2 regions of the Streptococcus sp. IMAU 99161 genome follow, and region 1 is predicted to be linked to the other one. Evidence: predicted binding sites of a transcription regulator. Region 1 holds the regulator's gene; the other holds the start of a gene.
What was found. Region 1 encodes Rex, which represses fermentation and respiration genes when NADH is low (regulators of the CRP and FNR family bind a similar motif). Its sites were predicted from a motif close to TTGTGAANTANTTCACAA; they were not measured.
Positions count from the first base shown of each region.

Region 2: a site for Rex is predicted at 1,456-1,473, ahead of HA044_RS06020 (2,3-butanediol dehydrogenase). Genes of this name have one in related genera too.

Region 1 is NZ_JAAPAW010000006.1:7,337-10,754, forward strand. Features, by position in the region: gene HA044_RS02325 (cysteine desulfurase family protein) at 1-1,008, shown strand, start outside; gene HA044_RS02330 (DUF1831 domain-containing protein) at 1,018-1,365, shown strand; gene HA044_RS02335 (DUF4649 family protein) at 1,368-1,586, shown strand; gene HA044_RS02340 (redox-sensing transcriptional repressor Rex) at 1,721-2,368, shown strand; gene radC (DNA repair protein RadC) at 2,573-3,256, opposite strand; gene HA044_RS02350 (porphobilinogen deaminase) at 3,310-3,418, opposite strand, start outside.
Region 2 is NZ_JAAPAW010000011.1:88,104-91,521, forward strand. Features, by position in the region: gene gatB (Asp-tRNA(Asn)/Glu-tRNA(Gln) amidotransferase subunit GatB) at 1-924, shown strand, start outside; gene HA044_RS06015 (hypothetical protein) at 1,024-1,407, shown strand; gene HA044_RS06020 (2,3-butanediol dehydrogenase) at 1,537-2,580, shown strand; gene HA044_RS06025 (SIALI-17 repeat-containing surface protein) at 2,858-3,418, shown strand, end outside.

The DNA.
Region 1 (3,418 bases):
GCCCATGGTCGAATGGCTAAAAAACTCCTCAGAGAAGCGCGTGAGCAAATTGCTCAAGCTCTCCAAACCCTTCCCAATCGCATTCTCTTCACTTCAGGTGGATCAGAAAGTAATAATACAGTTCTAAAAGGCTACTGTCTCAAACACCAAGATCAAGGCAAGCATATCATTACGACTGCTCTTGAGCACCATGCTGTCTTAGAGCCTCTTGAATACCTTGTCGAACGTTTTGGATTCGAGGTAACGATCATTCAACCAAGAGATGGTCGCATACAGGTCGATGATCTCAAGGCAGCCCTGAGACCTGATACCATCCTTGTCTCGACCATGTATGCCAATAATGAGACAGGTGATCTCTTACCCATCAAAGAAATCGGCCAACTTTTAAAAAACCATCCTGCAGCCTTTCACGTCGATGCCGTTCAAGCAATTGGCAAGGTCCCTGTCTATCCTGAAGAGCTGGGAATCGATTTCCTCAGTGCTTCAGCTCATAAGTTTCATGGACCAAAGGGGGTCGGTTTTCTTTATGCAGCGACTCCAGATTTTGATCAACTGTTACACGGTGGCGATCAAGAGAATAAAATGAGAGCCAGCACCGAAAATCTTATTTCCATCGTCGGAATGGCTGAGGCACTTCATCAGGCTAGTCTTCATCAAGAAGAAAACTTCCGCCAGGTTCAAAAACTCGGACAAGAACTAGTCAATGGTTTAGCAACCTACGACTACTACGTAAACGCTTGTGATGACCACCTTCCCTTTGTATGGAACCTTGGCTTTCCAGGTGTGCAAAATGACATCTTACTCATGCGACTGGATCTAGCGGGTATCTCTGTATCCACTGGTTCTGCTTGCACTGCTGGGACCGTACAACCCAGCCATGTTTTAGAAGCCCTCTATGGCGCTGATAGTCCTCGTCTAAAAGAATCCCTGAGGATTAGTTTTTCAGAACTCAATACCACTGAGGAAGTTCAAACCTTCCTCGCAAGTCTTAAAGAAATTTTATCATAGGAGAACAATATGGCATTTGGAACTACTGTTTCATTAAAAGACTGTAAATATACCTATCGTCTTCATCCCAATGTAAAGAAATACACCCTTCGCGACAACACTTTTGCTGTCACAAAAGTCGGTAATTTCGAATTAAATCGTTTACTTGAGGCTGTCCCCAACAGCGGTGATGGATTTTTACTCAAAATCATTTTTAATAAAGACCTCTCAGGCTTCAAAATTAACATCACTGATAAGTCTGGGCTTCGCCTAGTCAACATCTTTAAAGATTCAAAAAATGACATCATCCAACAAAAATTTTATTTCTTAATGGATAGTCTCGTTGAAAGAGAAATTTTCGATAAAATCGAGGTTTAAAAATGGTTACTTTAACTTATATAGATGCTTATCAAGTGGAACGTACCACTACTTACACCGATCTTGCAGCCTGTATTCTTGATTTTTCAGGCTGTGTGACCCTTCCGGACACCTACAACGTTACGTCCATTCACTACAAGGGAAAAAGACTTCCTTATACTGGAAAAATAGACGGCCTCTACAACTTTCTAAAGAAGATTGAACAAGACGAAAGAGCCTAAACAGTTGCTACAAACAGAAAATTCTTTGTTTGTAGTAACTGTTTTCTTTTGGTAAAAAAATAGAGAAAAATCGGTTTAGATAGTTGATTTTTTCACAATCTTCCTATACAATAAAGGGGAAAGGTTGTGATATTGTGAAACATGATAAAAATACACCAATTCCACGCGCAACAGCAAAACGCTTATCCCTTTATTACCGCATTTTCAAGCGCTTCAACTCCGAAAAAATAGAGAAAGCTAATTCCAAGCAAATCGCAGATGCTATCGGAATTGACTCAGCGACAGTTCGTCGAGACTTCTCTTATTTTGGCGAATTGGGAAGACGGGGCTTCGGATATGATGTTAAAAAGCTAATGAACTTTTTTGCAGATCTTTTAAATGATAATGCGATTACCAACGTAGCCATTGTTGGGATCGGCAATATGGGAAGTGCGCTTCTTAACTACCGCTTCCACGAGCGAAACAAAATGAAAATTGTCATGGCTTTTGATGTAGATGACCACGAACTGGTTGATACCAAAAGTAAGGATGGAATTCCCATTTACGGAATTTCTTCAATCAAAGAAAAATTAAAACAAGAAGGAATCCAGACAGCTATTTTGACCGTTCCTAGTGTCAAGGCGCAAGAAGTGGCAAGCCTCCTTGTCGATGCTGGTATCAAGGGTATTTTAAGCTTTTCACCGGTTCATTTATCCCTCCCAAAAAGTGTTGTCGTTCAATATGTGGACCTAACCAGTGAGTTGCAAACCCTTCTTTATTTCATGAGAAAAAACGAAGAATAACAAGAACAGCTTTAGTAAAAAAAGAGTGTGGGACAGAAATCGGTAATTCGTTAGAATTCGATTTCGTCATCCCACCTCCGCACAGTTGAGTAGGGCTGTAAAAGCTGATGAAATCCGCGTAGTAGAGCAGCCCACTCAACCACTGCGTCTTGCTCTACAATCCAAAGAAAATTAAGAGGCTAGGACTTTTGTCCCAGCCTTTTTTTATACTAAGAGATCAGTCTCTTCACGGTAACTGTAATAGTTATCTTCCGAAACAATCAAATGATCCAACAAGGTTAAACCCATCACATCACAGGCTTCTATGACACGATTGGTGACCTCATCATCATTTTTACTCGGAAATACTGCACCAGATGGATGATTGTGAGCTAGAATGATAGAGGTAGCCATATGCTTTAAGGCATAGTGGAGAATTTCGCGCGGTTCTGCGATACTACGATTGACCGTTCCGATAAAGATAGTCTGTTGGTGAATAATCTCATTTTGTGTATTCAAATAGAGTGCTACTAGATGCTCCTGCTTCTTATGGCCAATTTCCTGTTGAATTTTATGGGCCAATTTTTGACTGCTCATGATCTGTTCTGAACTCATCAACTGATCTTTGTGAATCCGTCTTCCTAACTCGATAACCGCTTGCAGTTCAATTGCCTTGACACGACCAATTCCTGAGATTTCCTGCAACTCTTCTAAGGTCAAATTCCCCAGCTCTTTTAAACTATTCACAGACGTCAAGAGGTTTTGGGCAATCTCATAGACACTTTTTTGTTTATTTCCAGTCCTCAGTAGAATAGATACCAGCTCCTGGTGACTTAACTTCTCAACTCCCTCTGAGACCAAACGTTCTCTAGGAAGCAAAGATGGTTCAATAAATGAAATTTCGTACATAATTTCCTCCTCACTTATTAATTCGTAATCAAAAGAGAAAATCATGTATTTCTTTACTGACAAGATATTTCTTGCTTCAAATCATCCAATACTAGCACTTGGTCTTTCTTAAACCAAATTTGGTATCCGCTCTGTACTTGCTCCAGTTCTTTTAAAAATGTT
Region 2 (3,418 bases), on a different contig from region 1:
GAAGTTATCCAATACACAGGTATTTCTGATGTTAAGATGGAAGAAGGATCCATGCGTGTGGATGCCAACATTTCCCTTCGTCCCTATGGTCAAGAGGAATTTGGAACCAAGACGGAGTTGAAAAACTTGAACTCTTTCTCAAACGTGCGCAAAGGTCTTGAATACGAAGTGGAGCGTCAAGCAAAAATCTTGCGTTCAGGTGGTGTCATTCGTCAAGAAACACGCCGTTACGATGAAGCCCACAAGAGCACGATCCTTATGCGGGTCAAAGAAGGAGCGGCAGATTACCGTTACTTCCCAGAACCAGACCTTCCCTTGTTTGAAATCTCAGATGAGTGGATTGAGGAAATGCGCACAGAGTTGCCAGAGTTTCCAAAAGATCGCCGTGCTCGCTACGTGGCGGAGCTTGGCTTGTCTGACTATGATGCCAACCAATTGACAGCGACGAAAGTCACTTCTGACTTCTTTGAAGCAGCAGTAGCCCTTGGTGGAGATGCCAAACAAGTGTCTAACTGGCTCCAAGGTGAAGTTGCTCAATTCTTGAATGCAGAAGGCAAGACGCTTGAAGAAATCCAATTGACACCAGAAAACTTGGTCGAAATGATTGCCATCATCGAAGATGGCACCATCTCATCTAAGATTGCCAAGAAAGTCTTCGTTCATTTGGCGAAAAACGGTGGCGGTGCGCGTGAATACGTCGAAAAAGCCGGATTGGTACAGATTTCAGATCCTGAAGTCTTGATTCCAATCATCCACCAAGTCTTTGCAGATAATGAAGCAGCCGTAGCCGACTTCAAATCAGGGAAGCGGAACGCTGACAAAGCCTTCACAGGCTTCCTCATGAAAGCAACCAAAGGCCAAGCCAACCCACAAGTAGCCCTCAAGTTACTTGCCCAAGAATTGGCGAAGTTGAAAGAAGAGTAATAGAGAAAAAACCAGCCGAGAGGTTGGTTTTTACTATCCATAAAATTGTGTTAGAATAGGAAAGACGATTACATGTCAACAGGTATTAGGAGGAATTACATGAATAAATTTTTAAGAGTTTTATTTATCCTAGTCATTATCGCTATGTCTGGAGCGATTATCTTCCAACTATTCTTTCCATCCTATATGGGAAGTCATTCGGGATATGGTATTTCTGTCGGTTGGCAGCGGGAGATTGGGATTTGGAATATGGCAGTTCTTGTGATCCTGATTGCTGTCAATCTTAAATACGATTGGTTTTATCTTCGGACGGTGCTATTGGCCTTAATTATTGGTGGGCTCGGGATTGGGACCAATCATCTCTTCAATTATTTTCACTATCATCTGCCTGTCAATGGGATTGGTGCGCTTGAAAATTATCTCCTCGTCTTTGGTTGGATTGTGGGTTGGAGAATAGAGACTTCACGAATCAAGAAGAAATAAGACCAGCTGGAGGGCTGGCTTTTTAGTTCAATTTTTCCTTGACAAAGTTTGTGAAAAGGCTTACAATGGGGTTGTTGAGTTTCCTAAAAAGGAAATTGCGAATCATGGAAATATAAAGGAGACATTCACATGGCTACTATGAAAGCAGCTCGCTGGCATGCAGCAAAAGACGTTCGTATCGAAGAAGTCGAAGTACCTGAAGTACTTCCACACCAAGTAAAAGTGGCAGTTAAGTTCACAGGGATCTGTGGAACAGACTTGCATGAATATTTGGATGGTCCGATCTTCATTCCAACTGAAGAACATGTCTATTCTGGTCAAAAAGCACCGGTTACTTTGGGGCATGAATTCTCAGGTCAAATTGTCGAAGTCGGAAGTGATGTGACTCGAGTGAAAGTTGGCGATCGGGTAACGATTGAACCAATTTTGGCAAAACATAACTTGATTGGTGATTACAATCTTGATCCAAACTTGAACTTTGTTGGGCTTGCTGCTGATGGTGGTTTTGCGAAGTATTGTGTGCTTGATGGTGATCTTGTGCATGTGATTCCAGATAGCTTGAGCTATGAGCAAGCAGCTCTTACAGAACCGGCAGCTGTTGCGGTCTATGCTGTTCGTCAATCTGCTATCAAGGCTGGAGATACAGCAGTTGTCTTTGGTTTGGGGCCAATTGGTCTCTTGATCGTGGAAGCTCTTCGTGCAGCAGGTGCTTCAAAAATTTATGCGGTTGAGTTGTCTCCTGAACGCCAAGCTAAAGCGGAAGAGCTGGGTGCCATTGTGGTTCATCCTCAAGATGGTGAATCAGTGGTTGATGCTATCCATCGTTTGACAGGTGGTGGTGCCGATGTGTCTTATGAAGTTACAGGTGTTCCGGTCGTTTTAGGCCAAGCCCTAGCAGCTGTTCATAAAGCTGGGGAATGTATGGTTGTATCTATTTGGGAACGCGAAGCAAGTATCAATCCAAATGAATTCGCCATCCAAGAAAAATCTCTCAAAGGAATTATTGCTTACCGTCACATTTTCCCTAAAGTATTAGAGTTGATGGAACAAGGCTATTTCTCTGCTGAAAAATTGGTTACCAAGAAAATCAAGTTGGAAAATATCGTCCAAGATGGCTTTATTGAATTGACACAAGATAAGTCTCAAATCAAGATTTTAGTTGAGCCAGAATAATGGGAATTTTAGAAGGTATTGCATCCTATTGTTCTAGATTATCCTAGAATGCCTATGAGTTGAAAAGCCTTCATCATAGAAGAGTGGAACAGAAAGAATGTTGAAACATTCTTTCTGTTTTGCTCTTTTTTGAATCAAAAGAAAATAATCCATTGCAATTTTTCTGAAGTTTTGATATATTAAATATATCAACATTGATATAAAATATAGGCGTTTTATCAGGAGGTGTCGATGAAAAAGAAAACGCTTACTCAAGATCAAGGAAAAGAGGATTCTTATGAACCATAAAATGTTTGAAAAACGTTGTCATTATAGTATCCGTAAGTTTGCGATTGGGGCAGCATCGGTCATGATTGGGGCTAGTTTATTTGGTGTTCAACTAGCGCATGCAGCAGAGACGGAAGCTCCCACATCTGAAGAGGAAGTCATCCATCAGGTTGAGCCCTTAGACAAATTACCTGAGGATGTTGCAGCAGCTATTTCCAAAGCAGATCAAACCCCTAGCCCTGCCCCTTCTACTGAAGAAGCTGCAGAACATCCAAAACCATCCAGTGAAACAGCGGATGCAACCCCGCTTGCACCTAAGGTGGAGACTCCTACAAGTCCAGCAGATTCTGGAAATGGAAAGGCTGAGGCTGCTACTCCGAAGCCTTCCTTAGATAAGGCTCTTGAGCCAAAGCCGGATACAGCTGCAATACCTGACAAGAATGAGCAAGGAGGCCAAGCGGGTGCTAAGGAAGCAACCCCAAATACGACTAAGCCAGAGCTGACGAAAGACAAAGAAACTGAAGATCGGCTCTTACAGGAAAGAAAGCAAAATTTCAATAAAGACTGGTAT